One region of the Kribbella sp. NBC_01484 genome, then DNA from elsewhere that is predicted to be linked to it. Evidence: predicted binding sites of a transcription regulator. Region 1 holds the regulator's gene; the other holds the start of a gene.
What was found. The regulator HrcA, encoded in region 1, represses chaperone genes, less so after heat shock. The targets are predictions, from matches to a motif close to TTGGCACTCGNNNNNNNCGAGTGCCAA.

Region 1 (14,802 bases):
TCAATCCAGGTAATGGCCGTGGTATCTCTGAGTGAAAGGGGGGCCTGCATGACCGACCACGAGATCCGGATCGCGCTGGTGTTGAACGGCGGGGTCAGCCTGGCCGTCTGGATGGGCGGAGTGACGCACGAGCTGGATCTGATCCGGCGCGCGTCCGGCGACGGGACGGCACCGAAGTCGCAGCCGTACGACGAGCAACTCGCCAAGCGATGGCGTGATCTGTGCCGGCAGGGTGACGAGGACCGGAGGGTCGTGGTCGACGTGATCGCGGGGACGAGTGCCGGCGGTCTGAACGGGTCGTTGCTGGCGACCGCGATCTCGAACGGCTCGACACTGGACCCCGACGGTGAGGACGGGCCGTGGCTGCGGCAGAAGTGGGTCGCGCTCGGTTCGCTCGAGGTCGGCAAGCTGGTGCCCTCGGATCAGAAGTCGACCTCGGTGCTCGACGGCAAGTACTTCCTGCAGGAGCTGGACACCCTGATCAAAGGGGTCGCCGACGCGGGTGAGTCCGCGGCGGAGGAGCCCGTCACGCTGTTCGTGACGGCGTCCGGGCTGGGTGTGCAGCAGTTCGAGGCCAGGGACGCCGCTGGACAGGCCTTCGTCGTACCGGATCACCGGTATCTGTATGCCTTCACCAGTGAGAACGCGGCGACGTACGACGGCAAGACCCGGACGTACTCCGTCGCGGACAAGAACGGACTGAAGGACACCAATCTGCTCGCCCGGGCGGCCCGCGCGTCCGCGTCGTTCCCGGCCGCGTTCGGGCCGGTGCTGGAGACACCCAGGCTGGCCGCGAGCCCACCGCGGACGCAGCCGACCACCGGCGAGGCCGGCGCCTGGCTCGTGGACGGCGGCGTCCTCGACAACGCGCCGTTCGGTCCGGTGCTCGACGTGGTCGCGCGGCGGCCGGTGGCCGGACGGGCGACCCGGTACGTGCTGTACGTCGTACCGTCCTCGGGGATCGGGAGTGCGGCGACGGCGTTGCCCGAGGCGAAGGAGCCGAGCTGGCGGGTGGCGGCGCTGTCGGCCGTGCAGTTCCCGCGCGAGGTGGACTTCCGGTCCGACGTCGAGCAGCTCGAGCGGCTGCTGCTGGAGGCGGACGCGTCCTGGTCCGACACCCAGCGGCTCTTTGATCGTTGCATGAAGCAACCAGAGGAGCGGACCCGGCTGAAGGCGGCGGCCGCGGCACTGCAGCCGGTGTACTCGCGGGGCCGGGCGGCCGGCGGGGTGTGGGAGGCAGTGACGATCGCGAACCACGACCAGTCCACCGTGCTGGACGCGGCGACCGCGCTGTCGGAGCCGGAGATCGACGAGATCCTGGCGACGAAGCATCCGTGGGTGCCCGGGCCGGACGGTTCGACGGCCGCGTTGCAGGACGATGCTGACGGCAACCCGAGCTGGTTGTGGGGGACCGGTGCGGCGGAGCGCGTCGTACGCCTGATCCTGCGCTCGCTGCGGAGCCGGGTCAGCGACGCGCCGCAAGCCGAGCGCCCCGAACTCGAGCGGCGGTTGAAGGCGGCCAGTGACTGCTTGCTCCAGGTGCAAGCGGTGCGGGACGCGCTGAACGAGCGGCTGGCCAAGGCCGATCTCGATCTGCGTCCGGCCGGTGGTGCCGAGGCGGTCGCGATCGGGCTGAACGACATCTTCGAGGAGTTGCAGATCCAGCGTGCGCTGGGTGACACGTTCCTCGACCTGATCGCTGCCATCGGCTGGGAGCTCATCGACACCGCGCTCGAGGTCGAGATCGTGTCGCGGTGCACGTCGGCGCGGACGCCGCAGCAACGCAGCGCGCCGTTCCAGTTCCTGCGGCTGGGGCCGGACATCCCGCTGACCCTGCTGGACGACCAGCCGGAAGGCTCGATCGCCAACGACCTCAAGGACCGCATCCTGTACGGGACGCAGGTCGGGCACTTCGGCGCGTTCGGTGCGGCGGACTGGCGGCGGTGGGACTGGCTGATGGGCCGGTTGCACTGTGTCGCCCATCTCGGCGCGATGCTCGGCGCCGACGCGGACTGGATCCGCGAGACCCAGCGGCAGGTGCTGGAGGCCGAGGACTGGAAGATCCAGACCGTCACCGAATGCATCCAGCGGCTGGCCGAAGACTTCCCGGCCGACGCCGGCCTGGGTGCGCTGGTGACGATGCGGGACGAACTGAACGGTTCGGCCGAGGGCCGGGCGACCACCAAGGGGCTGGCCGACCGGATGGTCGAGGTCTCCGGCGGCCTCGGGCCGCAGGTCGGCGGCTGGGTCAAGGCTGCGGCCGGCCGCAAGCATCAGCCCGGGTCGTGGCTGCTGCGCTGCGCCCGCTGGTTCACCGAGCCGGCCCGGCAAACGGCCTGGGAGCGGATGGTGCGGGGCGTGAAGCTGACCCCGGCGCAGCGGCCGCTGCTGTTCGAGCCGTGGTTGCCGTTGGCAACTTTTGGGGCAGGCGTGGTGCTCCTCGTCGTCGCCGGGATCGTCGACATGGCCGCCGTACGGATCATCCTCGCGGTGCTGGCCGGTGCGGTACTCGCGGTCGCCGCGGCACTCGGCGTGGTCACCTGGTACGTCCGGCGCGCGCGACGGCGGATCCAGGCCTGGATCGAGGACCGGATGCCGGAGATCAGTCCAGCGTCACGAAATCGATGAGTTCCTCGACCCGGCCGAGCAGCGCCGGGTCGAGATCGGCGAAGCTGTTCACCTTGGACAGGATGTGCTTCCAGGCCGCGGCCACGTCGGCCTGGTCGGTGGCCGGCCAGCCGAACGCCTGCAGCACGCCTTTCTTCCAGTCCTGCCCGTGCGGGATCGTCGGCCAGGCCTTGATCCCGACCGACGACGGCTTGACCGCTTCCCAGATGTCGATGAACGGGTGCCCGACCACGAGCACGTGGCGGTCGGTGACCTGGGCCGCGATCCTCGACTCCTTAGAGCCCTCGACCAGGTGGTCCACCAGAACGCCGAGCCGGCGGCCGGGACCGGGCTGGAACCGGTTCACGATCCCGGGCAGGTCGTCGACGCCCTCGAGGTACTCGACCACGACGCCCTCGATCCGCAGGTCGTCGCCCCAGACCCGCTCGACCAGTTCGGCGTCGTGCCGGCCCTCGACGTAGATGCGGCTGGCCCGGGCCACCTTGGCCCGGACGTTGTCCACGGCCACCGAGCCGGACGCCGTCCGGGTCTTCTTCGCCGGCCCGGCCTTCTTCGGCGCCTTCAGGCTGACCGGCTTGCCGTCCAGCCAGAACCCCGGACCGAGCGGGTAGGTCTTGATCTTGCCGAACCGGTCCTCCAGATCGACGACCCCGTGCTCCCAGCGCACGATCGCACCGACGAACCCCGAACTCGGCTCCTCGACGACCATCCCCTTCTCGATCTCCACCTCGACGGTCCGCCCGTTCTTGGGCTTGCGCCAATCCCCACTGAGTACGTCGTTCCCATACCGATCAGCCACCGCACAACCGTATGCGCCGCGGCCTGTCTTCCAGTTCAACCACACCCACGCCACCTGCACTGGATCGATCGAGGTCCGGTGGCGCGGTGCGCGTTGGCTTGGGTGCCGGGCCAGCTGTCGGGGGCTGGGATCCCGGCTTGGGGGCTGAGACAGGGAATAACCTGTCCCGGCCCACCACGTCTAGTCCGAGGCCCCGGCAGTTGGTTAGCGGCTGGCCCAACCCCATCCCAGCGGACACCACCCCGCCAGCGGACACCACCCCGCCCGGCTTCACAGCAGCCCGGCTCCCACGCGTCGTCGGGATCGCTCACTTTGTGCACCAGATCCGTACCGCGCCCGCCTCGGCGTACGGATCTGGTGCACAAAGTCGACCCTGGCCGGCGTCTGCAGCCCCGATCCGCGCCGGCCGAGGACGGCGCGGGCGCGGGACGTTGGATGGAGCGGACGTGACCACGGCAAGGGGGCCGGTTCGGATCCGCGGGGGCGGATCTGGGCCACTCACCAAGCACACACCGCCCCGACCGGTCACGCTCAAACCTGCGCCGGTGATGACGTCGCAGTGGGGTTGGTGAGTGCCTCAGGTCCGCACCAGCAACGATCCAGCGGGCCGGCCCCGACACCGGTAGGACCCGTCACCCACGGAAACGTCACAAGAGCCGGAATAGCAGGTATCGCCCCGCCACAACCTGTCTCAGGTCCCGACAACTGCCGGGAACGGACCCGGTAGGCCCCTGGATGCACGAGTCCCACCACAGCGGCGTACGGGGTATTAGTACGTGGGAGCGGCGTGGGTCGCGGTGGGTTGACGGGTTGGTGCGGTGATGGTGAGGACCAGGTAGGTGAGGAAGCCGACGACCAGACCGACCGCCCACGAGTAGTCGTACAGCGGCTTGAGGATCGGGATCAGGCCGTCCTGCGGGAACGGGCCGGCGCCGGGGTTCGAGTACGCGCCGCCGACGGCCAGCAGCGAGCCGAGCAGGGTGGCGACGACGCCGCGCCAGTTCCAGCCGGCGGAGTACCAGTAGCGGCCGTCGGTCAGGTAGAGGTCGGCGAGGAACAGGTTGGTCCGGTCGATCAGCCAGTACCCCGCGATCAGTACTCCGGCCACCGACGCGAGCAGACCGCCGTAGAAGGACAGCCAGACGAAGATGTAGATGGACGGATCCGAGATCAGCCGCCACGGCTGGATCACGATGCCGACCACGCCGGTGACCAGTCCCGCTGTGCGGAAGTTCAGCCACCGGGGGAGCGCGTTGGCGAAGTCGTACGACGGGCTGACGACGTTGGCGGCCACGTTGCACGACATCGTCGCGAGGATCGCCATGACCAGGCCGATCGTGACGACCACCGGGTTCTCGAACCGGCGGGTCAGCTCGACCGGGTCCCAGATCGCCGTACCGTAGACCAGCACCGTGCCCGACGTGGTGATGATCGAGACCAGCGCGATGAACGACATCGTCGTCGGCAGGCCGATGATCTGGCCCCAGACCTGCTGCCGCTGGCCCTTCCCGAACCGGGTGAAGTCCGGCATGTTCAGCGACAGCGTCGCCCAGAACGCGATCATGCCCATCAGCGCCGGCGGGAAGATCTTCCAGAAGTCGCTGCCCCAGCCGAGTTTCGACGGCTGGTCCAGGATCGGCCCGAGCCCGCCGGCCTTGACCAGGATCGCGATCATCAGCGCGAGGAACGCGACCGTGACCAGCGGCGCCGCCCAGTTCTCGAACCGTCGGAGGCCCTCGATGCCACGCCAGATCAGCCCCATCTGGAGCACCCAGAAGAACGCGAAGCTGAGCCACATCGTCCACGGGTGGCCGCCGATCGCGGACGCGTCGGTCCAGCCCTTGCCGAACAACTCACCGAGGATCACGTAGATGGCCTGCCCGCCGATCCAGGTCTGGATGCCGAACCAGCCACACGCGATGAAGGCCCGCAGCAAGGCCGGGAAGTTCGCGCCGCGGACGCCGTAGAAGGCGCGCGCGAAGACCGGGAACGGGATGCCGTACTTCGTCCCCGCATGACTGTTCAGCAGCAGCGGGACCAGGACGATCAGGTTCCCCAGGGTGATCGTGAGGAACGCCTGCAGCCAGTTCATCCCAAGCGCGACCAGGCCGGCCGCCAGCAGATAGCTCGGGATGTTGTGCGCCATGCCCATCCACAGGGCGGCGTAGTTGTACGTCGTCCAGGTCCGCTCGGGCAACCGGGTCGGCGCGAGCTCGGCGTTGGCGTACGGGCTGTTGGCGATCGCGTCCTGATCGCTCAGCTCGACCCGCCCATCGGAATGAACGGTCTGCTCTGTCGTGGTCATTGGCCCCACCACCCGATCCGTCGAGGACGTTCCGCTTCGGAACAACGTGCGGTACGACGTGACGTCCTGTCAACGGACAACTACAACAATGCGCCGTCAGGCCATCAGCCGGGGCCGAGCAGCGGCAGCGTCGGTCGGCGCGGGGTGCCGAGAACCTCGTAACCGCGCTTGATCGCGTCCTGCAGTTTCTCGAGCGGCCAGGGCCAGTCGTCGGTGTGCTGCAGTGCGTCGTCGAGCGAGGTGCCGGCGTAATGGAGCCCCGAGATGGTGTTGGCGACCGTCCCCAGATCACCGGCCTGGGTGCGGACGAACTCCGCATCCACGACGGCGCCATGTCCTGGAACGACCTTCGCGGTGTCCGACAACAGGCCGATCACGCGGTCGAGCGTTTCGGGCCATTCGAGCGGATAGGAATCGTCGCCGTACGACGGCCATGCGGACTCCTCGACGAGATCGCCGACGAAGAACACGTCCACATCCGGTACGACGACCACCACGTCGCCGTCGGTGTGTCCGTTGCCCAGATGCAGGAGCTCGACCCGGCGATCACCGAGGTCGACGACCTTCGCGACGGAGAAGGTGCTGGCAGTCAGCTTCGCGGCGGCGGCGGTGTTCTCGTGCGCGATGACCTCGGCCTGCTCGAACACGCTGTTGCCGACGACGTGGTCGAAGTGAGCGTGCGTGTTGACGACCCAGCGCACCGGTACGTCGGTGGCCTCGCGGAGGTGGTCACGGAGTTCCTCGGCCTGCTCGGTCGTGGCCCGGGTGTCGATCAGCAGTGCGCCGTCGGTCCCCGCGACCAGGCCGATGTTCAGGTCCCATTCGTCGTACCGCCGGACCCAGCACCGATCCCCGACCTCGACCCACTCGCTCATGGCGCCGAGATTACTGCTCAGCACATCGCCCGCCGACAGCCACCCTGATCCAGGGAGCGGAATCGGACTTGAAGGCGGCCCGGGACGGGCTTAGTGTCACGGTGGCGGCTCGCAATTTTCGGCGCTGCTCCGAAAACTTTCGAAGGGCGGACGTTTTGACGACACGACGTGCACTGGTGGTCCGGGGCGGCTGGGAAGGTCACTCCCCGGTCGAGGCGACCGACCTGTTCATCCCGTACCTGCGGGAGAACGGCTACGAGGTCACCGTCTCGGACACGACCGAGAGCTACCTGAACCTGGACGGTGTCGACCTGGTGCTGCAGTGCGTCACCATGAGCGAGATCCCCGCCGAGCACGTCAAGGGCCTGGACGCGGCGATCCGGAACGGCACCGGCCTGGCCGGCTGGCACGGCGGCATCGCGGACTCGTTCCGGAACAGCGCGGACTACAACTTCATCGTCGGCGGGCAGTTCATCTCGCACCCGCACGGCTTCACCGACTACCGCGTCGACGTGGTCGCCGAGCACCCGATCGTCGAGGGCATCAGCCACTTCGACGTTCACACCGAGCAGTACTACATCCACTACGACCCGACGGACACGGTGCTGGCGACCACTACGTTCCAGTCGCACCCGGACTACCCGTGGATCGAGGGCGCGGTGATGCCGGCCATCTGGACCCGGACCTGGGGTGAGGGCAAGGTCTTCGTCTGCACCGTCGGTCACAAGCTGGACGACCTCGAGGTTCCCGAGGTGCGCACGATCATCGAGCGGGGGCTGCTGTGGGCGAGCAAGTGACAGGCATCGGCATCGTCGGCACCGGAGTCATCTCCGGCACCTATCTGGACCACCTGGCGAAGCTGCCGGGTGTCGACGTGGTCGCGGTCGCCGACCTGGACGTCAGCCGCGCCCAGGCGATCGCCGACAAGAACCCGGGCATCCGCGCACTGTCGCCGCAGGAGTTGTACGCCGCGGACGACGTCGACATCGTGCTCAACCTGACGATCCCCGCCGCGCACGCGCCGGTGCATCAGGCCGCGCTCGAAGCCGGCAAGCACGTGTACGGCGAGAAGCCGCTGGCCGTGGACCGCGCCGCGGCCGAGCCCCTCCTGAAGTACGCCGCTGCCAACAACCTGCGCGTCGGTTGCGCACCGGACACCGTGCTCGGCACCGGCACCCAGACCGCGCGGGCGGTCATCGACCGCGGTGACATCGGCGTACCGCATGCTGCGACCGCGTCCTTCGTCACGCCCGGACACGAGCTGTGGCACCCGGCGCCGGAGTTCTACTACCAGCCCGGCGGCGGTCCGGTCCTCGACATGGGTCCGTACTACATCACCAGCCTGGTCACCCTGCTCGGTCCGGTACGGCGGGTCACCGCGTGGAGCGGTCGGTCGAAGGAGGAGCGCAAGATCCACACCGGTCCGCGGGCCGGCGAGATCTTCCCGGTCCAGGTGCCGACGCACGTGACCGGCGTACTGGAGCACGAGTCGGGTGCATTGACCACTGTGTTCATGTCGTTCGACATCTGGGCCACACGGCTGCCGCGGATCGAGGTGCACGGGACCGAGGGCAGTGTGTCGGTGCCGGACCCGAACGGCTTCGACGGCACGGTGGAGATCGCCACGGCCACGAACCGTGACTGGACCGAGGTCCCGGTCAGCGGTGGGTACGCCGGAGCCGGCCGGGGAGTCGGGGTCGCGGACATGGCGCGTGCGCTGCGCACCGGTGAGCCACACCGGGCCGACGGCGCACTGGCCTACCACGTGCTCGACGTACTCGAGTCACTCCTCGAAGCGGCCGCCCAGGACCAGCCGGTGGACGTCGCGAGCACGGTCGGCCGCCCGGCCGCCGTACCGTTGGGGGCGTCGCCCGAGTCCGCCTGAGACCCGTCCCACGCCGCAACGCGTCGGTGCGAGCTACTACGGCTCGGTAGACTGGCACTCTGAGCGCTGGAGTGCCAAGGGTCGACGCTGAGAGAGGGTGGTGCGCGTGCTGGACGACCGCAAGCTGGATGTACTGCGCGCCATCGTCGAGGACTACGTGGCGACCCACGAGCCGGTCGGCTCCAAAACACTGGTGGATCGGCACAACCTCGGGGTGTCGCCGGCGACCGTGCGCAACGACATGGCCGCGCTGGAGGAGGAGGGGTACATCACCCAGCCGCACACCAGCGCCGGCCGGATCCCGACCGACGCCGGTTACCGGCTGTTCGTGGACAAACTGAGCACGGTCAAGACGCTGTCCCCGGCGGAGAAGAAGGCGATCACGTCCTTCCTGGCCGGTGCGGTCGACCTGGACGACGTCGTCCGCCGTACCGTCCGGCTGCTCGCGCAGATCACCCGTCAGGTCGCGATCGTGCAGTATCCGTCGCTCAACCGGTCGAGCGTCCGGCACATCGAGGTCGTCACGATGACCCCGCGCCGGCTGCTGCTGGTCCTGATCACCAGTACCGGCCGGGTCGAGCAGCGGATCGTCGAGCCGCCGCACGACGTCGACGAGCAACTGATCGCGGACGTGCGATCGCGGCTGAACACGGCCCTGGCCGGACAGCGCCTGACCGAGGCGGCGACCTCGCTGGCAGCCGTTCCGGAGGCGTTCCAGCCGTCCGACCGCCACCTGGTGGCGGCGATCGTGACGACCCTGATGGAAGCGTTCACCGACGAAGGCGGCGAGCAGCGGATCGCGGTCGGCGGCGCGGCCAACCTGACCCGGTACGGCGACGACTTCGAGCGCAACGTGAAGCCGGTGCTGGAGGCACTGGAGGAGCACGTCATCCTGCTCAAGCTGCTCGGCGAGGCGACCAACCCGCAGACCCTGACGGTCCGCATCGGGCACGAGAACCCGTACGAGGAACTGGCCACCACCTCGGTGGTCGCGACCGGGTACGGGTCCAAGTCGGAGGCGCTGGCCACGCTCGGCATCGTCGGCCCGACCCACATGGACTACCCGAGCACGATGGGCGCCGTCCGCGCCGTCGCGCGTTACGTCAGCCAGATCCTGGCCGACTCATGACTATCGCTATCAACCCCTGGTCTGGAGTATGAGCACCGATTACTACGCCGTCCTGGGCGTCAGCCGTGACGCCTCACCGGACGAGATCAAGAAGGCGTACCGCAAACTGGCGCGCCAGTACCACCCGGACGTGAACGACTCCGAGGACGCGCACCACAAGTTCCAGGAGATCGGCCGCGCGTTCCAGGTGCTGAGCGACCCGCAGAAGCGGCAGATGCACGATCTCGGTGGTGATCCGTTCGCGACCGCCGGCGCGGGCGGCGGGGCCGGTGGGTTCGGTCAGGCCTTCACCTTCACCGACATCATGGACGCCTTCTTCGGCCAGACCGGCGGGGCGACCCGCGGGCCGCGGCCGCGGACCCGGCGTGGCCAGGACGCGCTGATCCCGCTGCGGATCGACCTCGCCGAGGCGGCGTTCGGGACGACCCGGGAGCTCAAGGTCGACACCGCCGTGCTGTGCCCGACCTGTTCGGGGTCCGGCGCGGCGGCCGGGTCCGAGCCGGTCACCTGCGAGATCTGCCACGGCCGGGGCGAGGTCACCCACACGCAGCGGTCGTTCCTCGGTGAGGTGCGGACCATGCGGCCGTGCCCGAACTGCCGCGGCTACGGCACGACCATCCCGAACCCGTGCGTCGAGTGCGCCGGCGACGGTCGTGTCCGGTCCCGCCGTACCGTCACCGTGAAGATCCCCGGCGGCGTCGACAGCGGCACCCGGGTGCAGCTGTCCGGCCAGGGCGAGGTCGGCCCCGGTGGCGGCCCGGCCGGCGACCTGTACGTCGAGATCGAGGTCGAACCGCACGACATCTTCACCCGCAACGGCGACGACCTGCACTGCACCGTCACGCTGCCGATGACGGCGGCGGCGCTCGGCACCACGATCGACCTGCCGACCCTCGAGGGCGAGACGACCCCGCTGGAGATCCGGCCGGGCACGCAGTCCGGCACCGCGCAGACGCTCACGGCCCGCGGTGTCCCGCGGCTGCGGCACGCGGGGCGCGGCGACCTGATCGTCCAGGTGATCGTCGAGACCCCGACCAAGCTCGACGACTCGCAGGCCGACCTGCTCCGGCAACTCGCCGAGTCCCGTGGCGAGGAGCGCCCGCAAGGCCACGTCCAAGCCACCCACAAAGGCGTCTTCGGCCGGCTCCGCGACGCCTTCGGCGCCCACTAGATGGGAGTCGCGGTCTTCTTCGCCGAGAAGCTGGACGGCGACGAGCTGACCCTGGAAGGAACCGAAGGCCGGCATGCGGCCGTGGTTCGGCGGATCGGGCCCGGCGAGCGGGTTCGGTTGACCGATGGGCGCGGGGCCTGGGCCGAAGGGCCGGTGGTTGCTGCGGGCAAGGCTGGGGTGACCGTGGCCGTGGATGAGCGCGGAAGTGTGCCGGCGGCGCGGCCGCGGGTAGTTGTGGTGCAGGCGGTGCCCAAGGGGGAGCGGGCCGAGCTTGCGGTGGAGATGCTCACCGAGGTGGGCGCCGACGTGATCGTGCCGTGGAACGCGGAGCGGAGTCAGTTCCGCGCCAACCCGGAACGGGTCGCCAAGACGCTCGCGAAGTGGCAGGCGTGGGCCTTCGAGGCGAGCAAGCAGTCGCGGCGGTCGTGGTTCGCCGAGGTCGCGCCGATCGCCTCCACCGCCGAGGTCGCGCAGTTGCTCGCCGCTGCCGCGCTGCCGGTCGTGCTGCACGAGGAAGCCACAGTCCCGCTCGCTGCCCTCGACGTACCTGATGACGGCGACGTCGTGATCGTGATCGGCCCCGAGGGTGGCATTGCCCCGGACGAGCTGACCGCCTTCGGGGTCGAGCCGGTCCGGCTCGGCGACACCGTCTTGCGCACCTCGACGGCCGGGGTCGCCGCGGCTGCCGCGCTCCTCGCGCGCTCGCGCTGGATCTGACCGCGCGCTGTCCGCAGGCCAGAGACGACCTAGACTGCTAGACACCAACCGAACCTCCCTGTGCGACGAGGATCGAGCACTTATGGCTGTGGAATCCGCTCGAACGCGCGCGCTCAGCCACGCCGACCCGGCCGGGGTGCCGTTGCAGGCGGCGCTCGACGCGCTCGCCGACCCGGTCCGCCGGTCGATCCTTCGTGACTTGGCCGGGCACGACGACTGGACCCGTGCCTGCGGCACCTTCGACCTGCCCGTGACGAAGGGGACCCGCAGCCACCACTTCGCCGTACTGCGCGCCGCCGGCCTGATCGAGCAACGCGACGAGGGCGCCCGCCGCCTCAATCGCCTCCGCCGCCCGGAATTCGACCAGGCCTTCCCGGGCCTCCTCGCCGCGACCATCGACCGCGCGGACTAGGAGTTGCTCGCGCCAGCCGGTTGATAGCGGCCGGGACCTGCGGGCGTGCGGTGCGGACCTGAGACACTCACCAACCCCGCCGCCGCGTCATCACGAGCGCAGGTCTGAGCGTGACCGGTCCGGGTGATGCCTGCTTGGTGAGTGGCACAGATCCGCTCCGCGGATCCGAACCGCCCCATGCCGGGAGCGTGTCCGCTCCATCCACTGCCCCGCCGCGCCGTCCTCGGCCCGGGTGGATCGGAGCTGTGAACGGATGGCGGGGATCGTCTTTGCGCCAGCCGCTAACCAACTGCTGGGGCCTCGGACGAGAGGTGGTGAGCCGGGAGCCGTTATTCCTTGTCCCAGCCCACGACGAGCTGTACCCACCCATCGAGAAGGTTCCCGTCGCCGAAGCCCGTGCGCCGACCCGGGTGGACGGGCAGCCATGCCGTGATCCTTACAGAGTCCGAACATCGCGCCGATGGTCCTCGAACGGGGTTCGGGGAGAGTCGTTCTGGTCAGGTTGACCGAGAACGAGGAGTGCAGAGATGCGCAGGTCTGTGCGCGGCACGGTGGCGGTGGGTACGTCGGCCGTCCTACTGGTGGGCGGTCTGGTCGGAGGTACGACGGTTGCGTCGGCCGATCCGAGTCCGACGCCGACTCCGACGTACAAGCAGGTCACGCTCAGCCCGGAGGAGTCGCAGCGGCTGTGTGCCGAGAAGCTGCCGAAGCTGATCGAGCGCCGCGACAAGCTGGCGAAGCGGATCAGCGGCGGCGCGGACGTGAAGGGCTCGGTCGCGTGGCTGAAGGCGCGCGCCGAGAAGCAGAAGGCCAAGGGGCACGAGAAGATCGCCGCCCAGCTCCAGAAGCGGGCCGATCGCCGGTCCGAGCGGCTCACCCAGCTCGGCACGATGAAGACGAAGCTCGAGACCTTCAAGTCCCAGCACTGCCAGGTCGCGAAGTGATGCGCAAGGTCCTGGTCGTGCTCGCGGGTACTGCGGCGATGGTGATCGGACTGTCGTCGTGTGGGAACTCCGCCGAGCAGTCCGGTCGGCAGGGAACCGGACAGCCCGCTTCTGCTCCGGCGGCCACTCAGCAGGTGGGGTCGCCGGAGCAGGAGCTGGCGGGGATCGGGTCTACCCTGGACGCGATCGATGGCGAGCTGGCAGCAGACGGCTCACCCTGAGCAGGCACTCCAGGAGCAGATGATGACCGCAGCCGCTCGCGGGCTGGTCCTGGTCGTGGAGGACGAGGTGGCGATCGCCGAGGTGATCGCGCTGTACCTGCGGCGTGACGGGTTCGGCGTACAGGTCGAGTCCGACGGCGAGGGCGCGCTGGCCGCCTGGCGGCGGCTCCATCCCGTCGCGGTGATCCTCGACATCGGGCTGCCGGGACGCGACGGCACGGACATCTGCCGGACGATGCGCGCGGCAGGGGACTGGACTCCGGTCCTGTTCGTCACCGCGCGCGACGACGAGGTCGACCGGCTGCTCGGCCTCGAGCTCGGCGCCGACGACTACGTCACCAAGCCGTTCAGTCCGCGCGAACTGGCCGCGCGGGTGCGGACCGTACTGCGGCGATCGGCCGGCACGTTGCCTGCGGGAGACGTGCTGTCGGTGGGGGCGGTGCGGGTGGATGTGAGTCGGCGGCGGGCGTGGGCCGGTGACGCCGAGGTGAGTCTGACCTCGACCGAGTTCGATCTGCTCGCGCAGTTGTTCCGGCGGCCAGGACGGGTGTTCGAGCGGGATGAGTTGCTGAGCTCGGTGTGGGGTTACCAGGCGTCGGCCGGGACACGGACAGTCGACGTACACATCGCTCAGCTCCGGGCCAAGCTCGGATCGTCCAGTCCCATCCGCACCGTCCGCGGCGTCGGGTACGCCGCGGATCTCGACTGATGGCGTCCGTGCCACCCGATCTCCGCTCAGCAGGAGACGAGGTCGGGCGGGGATCACTGGCGACCCGGATCGTGGTCGCTTGCGTCGCGGTGGCCGGGATCGCCGTGCTGGTCGCGGGCGTGGTGATGGCGGGGCTGGCCCGGCGGTCGGCTCAGAACGTGTTGCAGGACTCGCTGGCCGCGCAAGCTGATGTGATCGCCAGTCAGGTGGACGAGCGGGGTGCCGGGTCGCGAACGGTGGGCCTCGGGCGGGTCGCCCAAGTGGTGCGCGGGCAGGGGATCGTCGTGGTGATTCTGCTGCCCCGGAGCCGGATCCAGCCGACGGACCAGCGGTCCATCCAAGCCGCGACCATGGCAGGGCTGAACGACATCGGGAGAACGCAACGGATCTCGGCCACGGTGAGCGTCGACGGCACGGACTATCTGGTCGAAGCGCGCGGCATCGGCGAGAGTTCCGGCTTCGCGCTGGTGGAGCCTGTGCGGCTGGCGGCGGATACCCAGCGGATCCTGATCCGCAACATCCTGTTCGCGCTCGGCGCCGGTCTACTGGTGGCGGCGCTCGCTGGTGCCCTCCTCGGCCGACTGCTCGGCCGGCCACTACGTCGTACGGCGGATGTCGCGGCGGCCATGCGTCAGGGGCGACGGGATCTGCGTGCACCGGTTGAGGGACCGGCTGAGGTGGCTGAAGTGGCGCAGGCGGTCAATGAGCTCTCGATTGCCTTGCAGCACAGTGAGGAGCGGCAGCGGGAGTTCTTGCTCTCGGTCTCGCATGAGCTCAGGACACCGCTGACCGCCGTCCATGGGTTCGCCGAGTCGCTTGCCGATGGAGTGGCGACGGATCCGCGGCACGCCGGGCAGGTCATCCAGCAGGAGTCGCAAAGGCTCGAGCGGCTGGTGAGCGACCTGCTCGACCTGGCCCGGATCGGGGCCGACCAGTTCCAGCTCGATCTCGCGCAGGTGGATCTGCGCGAAACACTCAGCGCGTGCGCCGAGGTCTGGCGGGTGCGC
Region 2 (14,802 bases), 4.0 Mb from region 1:
GCCGATCGGCGTGATCCCGGAGATCAAGTACCCGACGTACTTCCGCCGGCTCGGACTGCCGCTGGAAGAGCTGTTGACCGAGCGGATCCTGGCCCTGGGGCTGCGCGACGACGAGGTGATGGTGCAGTCGTTCGAGCCGACCAGTCTGCGCCGGCTGTCCGTCATGACGCGGGTGCCGCTGGTACAGCTGGTCGACTCCGAGAGCGCTCCGAACGACTTCCTCCGCACCGGCGACGGCCGCACGTACGCCGACTTGATCGAGCCGGCCGGGTTACGCGAGATCTCGACGTACGCGCACGTACTGGCGCCGCACAAGGACCTGGTCATCCCACGCACCGCGACCGGGACTTTGGGGGAGCCGACCCGCCTGGTCGACCAGGCCCACCGTGCGGGCCTGGCCGTCCAGGTCTGGACCTTCCGCGCCGAGCGCCGGTTCCTGCCCACCGGCATCGACTTCCCCACCGAACTGACCCGGTTCGCCGCCCTCGGCATCCAGGGCCTGTTCGCCGACCACCCCGACCAGGCCGTCGCCGCCCTCCGGAAGCCGGCGCTCAACCTGTAGACGCCTCAGCGCAGGCGGTAGGCGTGGATCAGGGTCTGGTCGACGGCGTTGCCATCGGTGTCGGAGGACAGCACCTTCAGGGAGATGAAGTCGCCCGCGCGCGGATGGGTGTACGTCGCCCGGTAGCGGCCGTCCTGCAGTGTGCTCAGCACGGTCTTCTGCCAGGTCGCACCGTCGTCGGAGGAGACCAGGACCTTCACCGCGCTGACTGGTCCGGCCGTCGATCCGGGTTGGTGGCCGACTGCGAGATCGAGGTCGACACGCTGTCCCCGGGCCGCGCTGTTGGCGAGATCGAGAGCGCTTCGGCCGGAGTGGGTGTCGGCGATGTCGGTGTAGTCGACATCGAGGAGCGGAAGCACAGCCTTCGTCCCCTCCGCGACCGTCGCGGAGCGGAACGTCCACTCCGTGTGGGCTGCGGACGTCAATCCGACGACAGCACCGTGGTTGTACACGTCGGAGACGAGCCGGTAGTCAGTGGCGTCTGCGGGAACAGTCACGTCACCGACCGGGGAGCTCGAGGTGTAGAGCTCGGTGTCGCCGGCGAACAACGCAGTGGCGGCCCAAGCGCCGGGCAGCGCCCGTGACCAGTTGCCCCGGGAGTCGGTGAACATCGCGTAGTCGAAGCTGATCCGGTTCCCTCGCCGTGTGGTCGTGCCCTGGGTGTTGGGCTCGGTCCCACCGGCGACACCCGGGGAGTACGGAGCCTTGAGGAACTCGAGGGTGGCGTGCTCTCCCGGTCGGTAGGTGGGCAACGCACGAGGCCGGACGACGGTCCGCCCAGCGCCGTACTCCCAGGCTGTCGCCACCTGTACGTCGCGACCTGCGGTCACGTACTGGGTCCGGGTGTAGCCGGTGGACGGGACCCAGTCGGCGACGGGTTGCGTCGTACAGCCGCAGCTCTGGCGCAGGTGCTGATTGAGGATCCAGCCGCCCCCGGCCTCACCGGTTCCGGAGCTGTAGATCTTGGTCGCCACGGTGGCCAGGCCGGTGGCCCGGTAGGCGAGGTCGCGGCCGACCTGTCCGTTCTCGACGAAGCTGACGTCATAGGCGTACGGCGAACGCGGTGTGCCGGTCAGCTCGATCCACGCCGACGGCGGTCGGTGGGCCGCGGCACGCAAGGCGAGGCCGTCGGATCGCGTCGTCGTCATCGTCACGATCCCGGGATCCCCCGGCGGCGGGACCAGCAGGCCGGTGTCGGCCGGGTAGATGGCCACCCCCGCAGCGCCTGCGTCGGCGAGCCGTTGGATCAGAGTGTCGACCGAGATGTCACTGGGTTGCTGGACGACTGCGACCGCACCCGCAACGCCCTTGGGATCGGAGTCGGCATCGACCAAGCGGTAGCGGTGTCTGCCCTCGGCGAGCGGACCGCCGGCGTACCAGACATCGGTCCGGCCGTGGCTGGCCTTGGCCTGCAGAAGCGGTACTCCGGCGTCCCAGGTCGAGGTGACCGCGAATCCGGCGTCCTGGACCCGCTCGGTCGGCGACATCGACAGCAGCGGCGGTGTGCCACGGGTCAGATCGACCTGCCACTCGTCATAGGTGGCGGCAGAGCTGCCTGCGTCACCCCTGGCCCAGCGGACCGAGAGGCTGCGAGATACCGACGGCTTCGGGGTCGTCAGCGTCATCGGTCGCGCCGTTCGCGCGTCCAGGGTGACGGTGGAGTTCGGCGCCTGGGCGGCCAGCTTCGGCAGGCCCACGATGCTCACCTCGGCGAGTCCGGCACCGGAGGCATCGGGTGTCCGGATGAGCCCGAAGACGTTGTAATCGCCTTCGGGTAGGCGCAGAGTCCACTCCTTCTGGTCCGGAGTGAAGAAGAAGTCCTCGGGGTAGTACCGCCCATCGACCTGCCGGTACGGCGCGACCCGGATCCGAGCCGTCGCCGGGCTGCCGTGGCGGTCGAGGGCACGGAAGGTCACCTCGACGGTGTCGTCCTGCTTGACGAAGCCCACCGCGGTGGCGATCCCACCGTCGGGACCGGTCGCGGTAACCCGCCCGGTGTAGTCGTCGGCCGTCAGCGCGGTTGCGTCCAGTTCGAGCGTGACGTCGGCTGCTCCACCCGGCGCGATTGTGACAGTGCTGGGGTGGACGCTGGTTCCGGCGAGGTCGGTCGCCAGGTCGAGGCTCACCGCGGCCTTGGAGTAGTTGTGATAGGTCAGGGTTCGCTGCTGCCGCAACTGGTCGGCGCGGTAAGGGCGGGTGATGTCGCCGAAGCTCGCGACCCCCTGATCGACGGTGACCTGCTGGGCGGTTGCCCGGGCGAGCTCGACTGCCCCGCCCCCTGCTGTGAAGGCGGTGCCGCTGGAGACCGGTGCGGCGGTGGAGGTCAGCGTTGCCTTGAGCAGACTGGGAGACCAGTCGGGATGGACCTGGTGAAGGACCGCTGCCGCGCCGGCGCTGTACGCCGCGGCCGGCGCGGTACCGACGACACTCGCGTAGCCGCCGCCTGGAACGGCGCCGACGACCCCGAAGGCCGGTGCGACGAGTTCAGGCTTGATGGCGCCGCGATCCGCCATGACGCCGTGCCGCGACTGATCCCACCAGCGCGCCTGCCGGGTACCGCCGACCGTGAGCGCCGCGGCAGCCGCTGCCGGTGCGGCCACCTCGGACGTGCCTGGCTGGCCCGGCCCCTTCGAGCCCGTGGACACGACGAACAGCGCGTCTGAGCTCCGGCTCAGACTGTCGACCGCCTCCGTCAGCGGATCGTCGCCGCGAGTGATGGCGCCCTCGACGTTGACGTCGACGACGTCGGCACCCGAGGCCGCGGCCCACTGCAGGCCGGCGATCGCCCAGGACTCGTAGCCGATGCCGGTGTCGTCGAACACCTTCCCGGCGGCCAGGTGAGCACCGGGCGCGGCGCCGACGTACCGGCCGTTGGAGGCGGCACCGCTGCCGGCCGCGACCGACGCGGTGTGCGTGCCGCTGCCCAGCCGGTCGGTGGGGTCGTTCGCGCCGGTGAAGTCTCGCGCCTCGTCGATCCGGCCGGCGAAGTCGGGATGTGAGGCGTCGATGCCGGTGTCGAGGATCGCGATCGTGGAGCCGGTTCCGTCGTACGACCCTTGGGTCTTCGGAGTGGCCGCGGCGGTGTCAGTGGTGCGGTCGGTGGGGACTGCGCGGGTGCGCGCGTCGAGCCATACCTTCGCCACGTCGGTCCGCCGCTCGATCTCGGCGATGAAGGTCGTCCCGGCCTGCTTCGGCCGAGTCACGGCCAACGCCCTGACACCGGCGAGGGCTGCGCGGACCTGGACTCCGGCGGGCGCCGCCTTGGGACTGACGGCCGCGCCGCTGCGGTAGGTGACGATGAGGGGGAGCGTGGTCCGGTCGGCGTCGCCGTACCCCTGGCGGACCAGGGCGCTGACGTCGAAGAGACGTGGATCGAGCTTGCCGGCGGCCAGCAGTTCCTGTGCCGAGGCCGGCTCGACGTACACGTCGCCGTCGCGGACGTAGCTGTAGGTGCCGCCGGGTGCGCCCGCAACGACGGTGGCCTGCTGTGTGCCATCCGCCTGCGTGTCGAGGCGTACGACGTCGCCGGTCACGAGTGTGACCAGGTCGGTGGTTGAGCCGGTGCCGGACTGTACTGGTGCGGCAGTGGTCGGGGGCAGGGCCGTGGCAGTGCCGGCTGTGGCCAGCAGCGCGGCGGTCAGCGTTCCAGCAAGGACGAGGGCGGTAAGTCGTCGAGGAGGCACGCGGGGAACGTACGAGCCGCCGCAGTCGCGAGCAATCCCTCGGACTGGCAGATACCCGTCATGGCGCGAGTCGGCCGCGCGGCTGGGACGGCCGCGGCGGGGTGACGAACGGTGTCGTCACCCCGCCGCGGGGTGGTCGTGGGCTGCGCCCGGGAGGGGCGCAGGGCGGATCATGCCGCCGGGGGCTTGTTGTTGGTGTCGTCGTAGATACGGGAGGCGATGTCGGCCTCGGGCGAGTGGTTCTGCTGGTTCACCGACTGCTGGACGTTCTGCCAGACCGCCTTGCCGTCGGCCTCGGGAATCACGATCCAGGCCACCGCGTAGCCGAGCAGAGCGGTGCCACCGGTGATCAGGGTCAGACCGACGATGCCCAGGCGGACCAGGGTGACGTCGATGTTCAGGTACTCGGCGATACCGCCGGAGACACCGGACAGCATCCGCTGGTCACGGGAACGACGGAGGACCTTGCCGGACAGGTTCGAGAACGGTGCGTTGGAGTTCGTCATGGCTCCACTCTCCCGTCCAGCACCCCTCCGCCACATCAGGATCGGTACCGACCGACCCCTGATCCGACCCCTGGAACCCCGATCACCCACCCCTGACGACTTTGGTTGAACCCGGCCCACGATCGCGGGGGCGCTGACGTCGTACGGCGGAAACTGTCGGTGCGGGTGCTTACCGTCGGAGGAATGGACGTCCAGGTGCTGCAGAAGGTCGTGTTCGGGCTGCCGGGAGTGGAGGAACACGAGGGCTGGGCGGGTCAGCCGGTCTTCAAGGTGCGGAACAAGAGCTTCGCGTACATGTCGGAGGACGAGACCAGGCTGCAGCTCAAGGCGTTGCGGGAGGAGCAGGAGGCGCTGGTGGCCGAGGATCCGGACGTGTACTCCCCGTCCTGGGCGGCCGGCCGATTCGCCTGGCTAGACATCGACATCGCCGCGGCCGACGACGAAGAGCTTCGTGAACTGATCACCGAGGCCTGGCGCCTGACCGCACCGAAGTACCTGATCTCCCAGCTGACGTCCTAGAGCGTCCTGCGGACCAGGACCCATTGCGGGCTGGTGCGGCTGACCTCGGTGAAGCCGGCGTCGAGGAAGACGGACAGCGGCCCGCGATAGAGGTCGGACGAGGGAACGCGGTTGGTAGCGGAGGTGTCGACGGCACAGCCCTCGATGACGGTGGCGCCGTATGAGTCGGCCAGATCGACAGCTCCGCGGGCCAGTTGGCGTGCGAGGCCCTGGCGGCGGTGGCCCACCGGTACGACGAAGCACGTGATGACCCACGCGTCCGGTCGATCGGTGCGCCAGTTGGGTGAGGCGACCACCCGTGGGTACGACGTCCGCGGGGCGACCGCACACCAGCCGACCGGCGTGGTCGCGTCGTACGCGAGGACACCGAGTGGCTGCTTCGCGTCGCAGACCTGGGATCGCAACGCCTTCCGGTGGCTGTCCGGGGTCGCGTCGGACCATTGCCGGCCGCGAAGCCGGAAGTACTGACAGAAGCACCGCGCCGGATCGCCACGCTCGCCCATCACCGCCGCCACGTCGTCCCACGAGTCCGGCCCGGCCGGGCGCACCTCCAGCATGCGGTCACCGTACTGTGCCTGGCGTGACCGGATGCGTCCGGTGGGGGACCGGGACGAGACTGTCGCCGGTCCGGCCGCGATGCGAGGTTTGGGCCATGTCGAACGAACCTCAAGCAGTCCTTCTCGATGACGCCGAAACCAGCCCGGTCGCGCCGGGCATCGTCCGCCGGGCCCTGCCGTCCAGTGGGCAGGTGCTGGTCCGCGCCTTCGATCTCGACGCCGGGATCGCCTGGCCGGAGGTCGACGTGCACGACCGGGACGAGCTGATCTACGTCGCGGCGGGCGAACTGCTCGACCACGGCCGGTCCTACCCGGCGGGGACCTATCTGTACTACCAGGCCGGCAGCCGGCACCAGCCGCGGACCGAGACCGGTGTCCGGATCATCGTCTTCGGGCCGGCGGAGGCGCCCGCCGCGAGCTGATCGCGAGCCGGCCCCCGGGCGGGGGGCCGGCTTGCACTCGTTTGGGTCGAGTGCTAATACTTGGTTAGCACTCGAAGGGTGAGAGTGATAAGTCTCCTGCCCCGCGAGTGTGACAGAAGACGGCCTCGATGAGGTGCCGGAGCGTGGCGGGACATGAGCGCCGCGACCTCGGCGCCGTCCGTCGCGGGCATCCGGGCCGGCTGAACACAAAGACTCGACGCGGGAGGACTCGCGGAGAATGCCCAAGCTGATTTCTTTCAATGAAGAGGCGCGCCGCGGCCTCGAGCGAGGGATGAACACCCTCGCCGATGCGGTCAAGGTGACGCTCGGCCCCAAGGGCCGCAACGTCGTCCTGGAGAAGAAGTGGGGCGCCCCCACCATCACCAACGACGGTGTCTCCATCGCCAAGGAGATCGAGCTCGAGGACCCGTACGAGAAGATCGGGGCCGAGCTCGTCAAGGAAGTTGCGAAGAAGACCGACGACGTCGCGGGTGACGGCACCACCACCGCCACCGTGCTGGCCCAGGCCCTCGTCCGCGAGGGGCTGCGCAACGTTGCGGCCGGCGCCAACCCGATGAGCCTGAAGAAGGGCATCGAGAAGGCGACCGAGGCGGTCAGCGAGCAGTTGCTCGCGCTGGCCAAGCCGGTCGAGACCCGGGAGCAGATCGCTGCGACCGCGTCCATCTCGGCCGCCGACAACCAGGTCGGCCAGATCATCGCCGAGGCGATGGACAAGGTCGGCAAGGAAGGTGTCATCACCGTCGAGGAGAGCAACACCTTCGGTCTCGAGCTCGAGCTCACCGAGGGTATGCGCTTCGACAAGGGCTACATCTCGCCCTACTTCGTGACCGACACCGAGCGGATGGAAGCGGTTCTCGACGACCCGTACATCCTGATCGTCAACAGCAAGATCTCGAGCATCAAGGACCTGGTCCCGGTGCTGGAGAAGGTCATGCAGACCGGCAAGTCGCTGGCGATCATCGCCGAGGACATCGAGGGCGAGGCGCTGGCGACCCTGGTCGTGAACAAGATCAAGGGCACCTTCAAGGCCGTCGCCGTCAAGGCGCCGGGCTTCGGTGACCGCCGCAAGGCCATGCTGGTCGACATCGCCGTCCTCACCGGCGGCGAGGTGATCTCCGAGGAGGTCGGCCTCAAGCTGGACTCCGTCGACCTGGAGCTGCTCGGCCAGGCCCGCAAGATCGTCGTCACCAAGGACGAGACGACCATCGTCGAGGGCGAGGGTGACGCCGACCAGATCGGCGGCCGGGTGAACCAGATCCGCGCCGAGATCGAGAAGTCGGACTCCGACTACGACCGCGAGAAGCTGCAGGAGCGGCTGGCCAAGCTGGCCGGTGGCGTTGCGGTGATCAAGGTCGGCGCGGCCACCGAGGTCGAGCTGAAGGAGCGCAAGCACCGCATCGAGGACGCCGTTCGGAACGCGAAGGCGGCCGTCGAGGAGGGCATCGTCGCCGGTGGTGGCGTGGCGCTGCTGCAGGCGTCGGTGATCGCGTTCGAGAAGCTGGACCTCGACGGTGACGAGGCCACCGGTGCCGCGATCGTGCGGTCCGCGGTCGAGGCGCCGTTGAAGCAGATCGCCGTGAACGCCGGCCTCGAGGGTGGCGTCGTGGTGGAGAAGGTTCGCAACCTCGAGCCGGGCTGGGGCCTCAACGCCGCGTCCGGTGAGTACGTCGACCTGATCGCCACCGGCATCATCGACCCGGCCAAGGTGACGCGCTCGGCGCTGCAGAACGCGGCGTCCATCGCGGCCCTGTTCCTCACCACCGAGGCCGTCATCGCCGACAAGCCGGAGAAGGCCTCGGCCGCTCAGGGTGGCGCGCCCGACATGGGCGGCATGGACTTCTGATCCACTGAGGTCCAACAGCACAAGCAGTAAAGGCGGTCCCGGGAGCAATCCCGGGACCGCCTTCTTGCTGTCCCTCGCGCTTACGTCCGAAGATGTGAGGGCTGCAGGCCACAGTTCTTCGGACGTAAGCGATGGAGCCGAGGATCCCAGGTGTGAATAACAATTGGACTATGACCCCGGCCGCGCCCTAGAGTCTGGCCCGGCGAGACCGAACCGCAGCGGAAGGAGCGACCGATGAATACTCTGACTTGTTTCCCGGCGCGACCGATCCGCTCGCACAGCTCGCACTGAGCGGAGCAGCGCGCCTCCTGCTGGAGGATTCGTGACCATCCGCACCACCGTCGAGGCCGATCTCGACACCATCCTTTCCCTGATCGAGCAGAAGTCGGTCAACACCGTCACGCTCGACCGCTACCGCGAGTACGTTGCCGACGGCTACTACCGCGACGACTGGACCTGGGTCGTCGAGGAAGACGGCCGGATCCTGGCTCTCGCCATCTGGTGGGGCGCCCCCGATGACGCCCACCCGTACAGCATCGACGGCCTGTACTACGCCGGCGACGGCGACCCGGTCCCGGTCTGGACGGCGCTGATCGAGCATGCCGTGAAGGCCCGCCCGGCCGATGCCGAGCCGCCGGAGTACCACTTCTTCCTGAACAGCGACTGGCGGGACCAGCCCGACGTGGTCGCCGCGCTCGAGCCACGCAGCCAGGCGGCCGCGGCGGCCGGGCTGACCGAGATCACCGACCGGCTGCGGTACGAGTGGAAGCCGGCGTACGGACTGCCGCCGCGGTCCACCCGGCTGCGGTTCGAGCCGGCCGACGACGAGGCCTTCGTGGACGTGCTCATGCGGGTCAGCGAGGGCAGCCTGGACGCGGCCACCGCGCGGGAGATCGCGCGGCTCGGGGTCGAGGGCGCGGCCCGCGAGGAACTCGACATGTACAAGTCGATGCCGGGCGACCGGTCCTGGTGGCGGCTCGGGTACGACGCCGACGGGAAACTGATCGGGTTCGCGATGCCGTCCGCCAACGCCGGCGGGCCGGTGGTCGGGTACCTCGGGGTCCTGCCCGAGCAGCGCGGGCACGGGTACAGCGACGACCTGCTGGCCGAGATCACCCACCTGCTCGCGGAGACGGGTGCCGAGCACATCCGGGCCGACACCGACTTCGGCAACGTCCCGATGGCCAAGAGCTTCGAACGCCTGGGATACCGGAACTTCGCCGTCCGCCGGGTGCTCTCCTTCCCGGAGGTCTGAAGGCTATCCCTCGGCGTACCCGACTGGGTGCGCCGAGGGGCAGACGGCGGGCGTTCCGGACCCCTATGCTCCCTGACATGTCAGAGAGCTCCGGGGGGAGTCGGGAGCAGGGGAGGCACGGCGGTGCGTGACATCGCGCTCATCCTGCACGTCGTGGCCGGCGTCGTCGCGATCGTGTTCGGCCCGTTGGCGATCGTCCTCACCCTGCGCCGGCACGGGTTGAACTGGGCCGGCGAGGTCTATCACTGGGCCATCGCGCTGGTCTGCGTGTCCGCACTCGTGATGGTGCCGTACGACTGGAGCGGGCTGTGGTTCTTCTGGCCGATCTCGATCGCGTCGTACCTGTTCGTGTACCTCGGCCAGCGGGCCGCCGAAGCGCCCGGCGGGTTGTGGTACCGCGGCGTACTGCGCGGCTACGGCGGCGGCTGGATCGCTTTGTGGACAGCGATCGTGGTGGTGAGCCTGCCGCACCAGCCGTGGTCGTGGGTGATCCCGATCGTGCTCGGCTCCGCCGTGATCGAGTGGCTCTGCTTCAAGCCACAGCCGGGCTGGACCCATCAGGCCCAGCCCGGCCATTGAGCCGTCAGCGCAGCGGCCGGAAGAAGGTCCGCAGATCACCGGCGAGCAGGTCCGGCACCTCCATCGCGGCGAAGTGACCGCCGCGCTCGTACTCCTTCCAGTGCTCGATCTTGCCGGCCGGATCGGCCAGGCTCTTGATCGCCGTCTCCGCACCGAACACCGCGACTCCGGTCGGCGGTCCCTGGACGTCACCCCAGCCACCTGAGTCCTGATGGGCGAGCATCGCCTTCCAGGCCTGGACTCCGTCGTAGACCGCGTGCGCCGACGACGCACCGGAGCCGGTGAACCAGTACAGGCTGACGTTGGTCAGCAACTGGTCCCGGTCGACGGCCTCTTCCGGCAACTTGTGGATCGGGTCGGTCCACTCTGCGAACTTCTCCACGATCCAGGCCAGCTGCCCGATCGGCGAATCGTTCAGCGAGTACGCCAGCGTCTGTGGCCGCGTCGACTGCAACACGAAGTACCCGAAGCCGTCGTCGAGCGACTTGTTGAACCGTTCCACCCGCGCCCGATCCGACTCCGACAGGCCCTCCGCCGAGAGCGGTCCTCCGAACGGCGCGCCCGCGCTCACCCCAGCCAGATGTGCGCCGACCACGTGCGCCGGATCCACCATCGGCAGCATCCCGGCAACCCCGGACCCCGCGTCCGTGCCGTGAGCGGCGTACCGCTCGTACCCGAGCCGGCTCATCAGCTCGGCCCACATCTGCGCCGTCCCGAAGAGGTTGAACCCACCGGGCCCGAGCGGCGTGGAGAACCCGTACCCAGGCAGCGACGGTACGACGACATGGAACGCGTCGGCCGGGTCACCGCCGTACGCCGCCGGATCGGTCAGCCGGCCGATCACCTGCTGGAACTCCACCGGCGACCCCGGCCACCCGTGCGTGAGAATCAGCGGCAACGCGTCCGGCGACGCCGACCGCTGGTGGAAGAAGTGGATGCGCTGACCGTTGATCTCGGTCGTGAACTGCGGGATCTCGTTCAGCGCGGCCTCCGCGGCCCGCCAGTCGTAGCCGTCGGCCCAGTATCCGGCGAGCTCCTTGAGGTAGGAGACCGGAACCCCGCGGCTCCAGTCGTCGACGGCCGGAGTGGCCGGCCACCGCGCCGCGGCCAGCCGCGACTTGAGGTCGTCCAGCTCCGCCTGCGGGATCTCGATCCGGAAGGGCCTGATATCCGTGTTCGTTGTCATGCCTTCAGGCTAGAAACGATTGCGGCGAGCTTCCTTCCGCAATGAATAACGAATCTGCGCGCGACAATGGTCAGGTGACGAGCAACTTCGACCGCTTCCTGGCTCAGCTTCCCGCCGCCGATGCCCAGCGTGGCCGCGCGCTGTTCCGCCCGGCCCGGGTCGAGCGCGGCGAGTTGCTGGTCCGGGCCGGGGACCGGCCGGAGCGCGTCGGGTTCGTCGAGCGCGGACTCTTCCGGCTCTACCAGACCGACGCGGCGGGGACCGAGCGTACGCTCGCGTTCCGCGCCGAGGGCGAGCTCGTCTGCGCCTACAGCGCGGCCCTGCGACAGGAGCCCTCCAGGCTGACCATCGAGGCCCTCGAGCCGGCCGACCTGATGATCGCTCCACGGTCGACGTACGACGCGTTGGTCCGGGTGAGCCTGGGCTGGCAGGCTCTCGTCGCCCGGCTGACCGAGGCGCTGTACCTGCGGGTCGAGCAACGCCAGACCGAGTTGCTCCTCGCCGACGCGACCGAGCGGTACCGGCTGTTCCTCGAAGGCCACGAGGACCTCGCCGGCCGGCTCACGCAACGCCAGATCGCGTCGTACGTCGGGATCACACCGGAGGCGCTCAGCCGGATCCGGCGGCGATTGATCTCGATCAACGACGACCGGCCCGCGGCTGCCTACGGTCAGGATCATGACGACGATGCGCGCGATGGCAACCGATCGAGTAGGCCCCGGAGCAGTCCTGCGGCCGCACACCCTGCCGGTGAAGGCACCCGCTGACGGCGAGGTCCTGATCAGGGTGATGGCCGCGGCGGTCAACCCCGCCGACCTCGGCATGCTGGCCGGCAACTACCGCTGGTACGACGAACTCCGGCTGCCGCTCGTGCCTGGGTACGACGTCGCCGGCGTGGTCGAGGGCGGCGACTGGGAGGCCGGGGCGGCGGTGATCGCCAGTACCGGTCACTCGCGGACCCAGGTCGGTGGCTTTGCCGAGTACGTGACGCTTCCCGTCGCACAGGTCGCCGCGGCACCGGCGAACCTCGACTGGACCGAGGCCGCCACGCTGCCACTCGCCGGGCTCACCGCCTACCAGGCGCTCGATCTCCTCGGCCTCGCAGCGGGCAGCACGCTGCTGGTCAACGGACCACGGGGAGCGGTCGGCCGATTCGCGACCGAACTCGCCGTCGCGCGCGGCATCACCGTCCTCACACCGGACCCGGGCGAGGCGCCGGCAGCGGACTCGGCCGGAGGACCGGCCTCGGGGTCGGCTGACGCTGCCCTCGACGTCGTCGGCGGGCCGCGGGCTCGCGCGGCCTTTGCGGCGGTGCACGACGGCGGTAGCTATGTCACCACCGTGCCGGAGTTCTGGGTCCCGGGTGGTCAGTTCACCGCGGACCGGGGCATCGAGCCCAGGATCGTCCGCGCCGAGCCCGATGGCCGCACGCTGGACCGTCTTGCCCGCGCCGCGGAAGCCGGTCACCTGACCGCGACCGTCGCCAAGACGCTCGCGCTGACGGACGCGGCGGACGCCCTCGACCTGCTCCAGGCCGGAGGCGTCCGCGGCAAACTCGTCCTGCTCCCGTGACCTGTCGGCCGCTTCTCGCCGGTCAGGCCTGGCCGGCCTGCTCTTCCGGGGTGGATTTGCGGACGACGAGACGCGTCCAGGCACCGACGTAGATCCGGTCGTCCGGATCCAGTTCCTGGCGCTGACCCGGGACGATCGGGTCCTCGGGGAGCGGTCCGGCGGCGGGAGCGACGTACGTGCCGTTGGAGGACTGCAGGTCCTCGACCCACCAGCGCTGGCCGTCGGTGGTGAGCTGGGCCTGACGGCGGCTCACCCCGGTGTCGTCACCGCAGTCGACCTCGGGCGAGATGCCGCGGCTCCGGGACGGCCGGCCGATCAGCACGCTCTTCTCGTTCAGCGGGATCACCACCGGCAGGCCGGGCGACGGACACGGGTCGTCGCTCTGCTGGACGGCGTACCAGTCGGGGTCGACCCAGCGTTCGACCACCCACTCGGCCACCTCCTTGGGCGCGGGCGGCACCGGCGGCGGGGCGGACAGGTCGAGTGACGAGGCCTGCCGCGGCATGGTGCCGGTGGTGAAGTCGTAGCCGCAGTTCTCGCAGAACAGGGCATCCGTGGCCGCCGGCTCCGAACAGTTCGGGCAGGTCTGGGCAGCCGGAGCCGTGGCCGTGGTGGCCGGCGCCGGCGCCGCGACGGCGGGGGCCGGCACCTGCGCGGCGGCCGGTGTGGCCGCGACGCCGATCGGCAGGCCGCAGACGTCGCAGTAGTCGGTCGAGACGGACGGGTGCCCGCTCGGACAGCTGACTGTCGTCATTTCTTCACCCGGGTGGTCTTGGTGGAGGCCGTGTCGAGTGCCATCTCGTCGGCTTTCTCGACCGTCCGCTTCAGCCGCACCGTACCCGCTTCCTGGTCGTCGATGTCGACGACCTTGCGCAGCCGGGTGGTCGCCTCCTCGTTGCCGGTCTGGGCAGCGAGCTGGACCGCGCGGCCGAGCTTTGTGGTCGCGGTCGCGGTGTCCCCCGCGGCCTTCGCGGCCAGGCCGTCCTGGATCGCCTCGGCCAGCTCGGTCTGGCCGGTGTAGTGCGCGACCTCCGGGCTGATCCGGGTGGTCAGCGCCTCGTCCGCCGACCACAGTGCCTTGACCAGGCCCTGCGCGACCACGTCGTCGCCGATCACGAGCTGCACCCGCGCGGCGAGCTGCTCCTGCCCGATTCCCTTCGCGGCCAGCCGGATCGCCACGTGGTAGTCGCGGGACTCGTCTCCCCACGAGCCGGTCGGGTACGAGCCGGTCAGCGGGTTGATCGCCGTACGGCGTGAGGTCAGGTCCTCGACCGTGGGCGCGACCTGCCGGACGAACAGCACCTCGGCGCCCTGCGGAGCCCAGACCCGCAGATCGGCCTGGGCGATGCCGCGGCTCATCGCGTTCTGGATCAGCTTGGAGAACTCGGCCGCCAGCTGTTCCCGGGCCGGGATGATGTCGACCGTGCCCAGGAGCGCCTGGGCGATCCGCCGTACCTCGTCGACCTGCCAGGCGACGCCGACACCGCGGCAGTCGCACTGGAACTGGCCGGTGACGGCCTGGATCGTCTGGGTCAGCACCTCGGGCGTCTCGTGCTGGTTCTCGCCGTCGGTGAGCAGGATGGCGTGCTTCTGGGTCAGCGACGGCACGGTCGCGAACACCCGCGAGGCCAGCCGCAGCCAGGTGCCCATCGCGGTCCCGCCGTCGGCGTAGAAGCGGGACACCGCGTCCTTGGCCGCCTGCCGGGTGAACTGGTCCATCCGCACCATCACCGGCTCCGGCGACGGCGGGAACGCCAGCTGGGCCCGGTCGTTGCCGGAGATCACCGCGAACCAGACCCCGTCGAGGATCTGGTCGAGCGCGGTCTGCGCGGCGTACGCGGCGGCCTGGACACCTTCGCGGCCCATCGAGCCGGAGGTGTCGACGATGATGATCTCGCCTGCGTCACCGCTGCCGGACTGCCCGGCCGAGCCGGCGCCACTGCAGTTCACCGTGACGATGGCGTGCACATCGGTTCCGCCGTCGGGCAGGAACTCGTTCTGGTAGACGGTGGCGGAGAACTCGGCCATCTCGGGTCCCTTTCCTAGAGCCGCGCCAGCGCGACGGTGATGTTGTCCTGGCCACCCTGGGCATTGGCC

Region 2: groL (chaperonin GroEL) is a predicted target of HrcA. The motif match lies at 6,280-6,306, and genes of this name have one in related genera.

What each region holds. Positions count from the first base shown of each region.
Region 1 is NZ_CP109437.1:5,423,545-5,438,346, forward strand. Features, by position in the region: gene OG555_RS26770 (DUF3376 domain-containing protein) at 49-2,628, shown strand; gene OG555_RS26775 (DUF3097 domain-containing protein) at 2,603-3,427, opposite strand; gene OG555_RS26780 (NCS1 family nucleobase:cation symporter-1) at 4,197-5,732, opposite strand; gene OG555_RS26785 (MBL fold metallo-hydrolase) at 5,837-6,607, opposite strand; gene OG555_RS26790 (ThuA domain-containing protein) at 6,763-7,404, shown strand; gene OG555_RS26795 (Gfo/Idh/MocA family protein) at 7,389-8,492, shown strand; gene hrcA (heat-inducible transcriptional repressor HrcA) at 8,599-9,621, shown strand; gene dnaJ (molecular chaperone DnaJ) at 9,650-10,792, shown strand; gene OG555_RS26810 (16S rRNA (uracil(1498)-N(3))-methyltransferase) at 10,793-11,509, shown strand; gene OG555_RS26815 (ArsR/SmtB family transcription factor) at 11,592-11,921, shown strand; gene OG555_RS26820 (hypothetical protein) at 12,449-12,865, shown strand; gene OG555_RS26825 (hypothetical protein) at 12,865-13,086, shown strand; gene OG555_RS26830 (response regulator transcription factor) at 13,055-13,795, shown strand; gene OG555_RS26835 (sensor histidine kinase) at 13,795-14,802, shown strand, end outside.
Region 2 is NZ_CP109437.1:1,439,349-1,454,150, reverse strand. Features, by position in the region: gene OG555_RS07025 (glycerophosphodiester phosphodiesterase) at 1-562, shown strand, start outside; gene OG555_RS07020 (S8 family serine peptidase) at 568-4,245, opposite strand; gene OG555_RS07015 (PspC domain-containing protein) at 4,416-4,751, opposite strand; gene OG555_RS07010 (MmcQ/YjbR family DNA-binding protein) at 4,935-5,270, shown strand; gene OG555_RS07005 (GNAT family N-acetyltransferase) at 5,267-5,827, opposite strand; gene OG555_RS07000 (cupin domain-containing protein) at 5,923-6,249, shown strand; gene groL (chaperonin GroEL) at 6,488-8,113, shown strand; gene OG555_RS06990 (GNAT family N-acetyltransferase) at 8,436-9,368, shown strand; gene OG555_RS06985 (hypothetical protein) at 9,492-9,947, shown strand; gene OG555_RS06980 (epoxide hydrolase family protein) at 9,952-11,133, opposite strand; gene OG555_RS06975 (Crp/Fnr family transcriptional regulator) at 11,208-11,900, shown strand; gene OG555_RS06970 (NADP-dependent oxidoreductase) at 11,812-12,705, shown strand; gene OG555_RS06965 (FHA domain-containing protein) at 12,728-13,459, opposite strand; gene OG555_RS06960 (vWA domain-containing protein) at 13,456-14,733, opposite strand; gene OG555_RS06955 (PP2C family serine/threonine-protein phosphatase) at 14,748-14,802, opposite strand, start outside.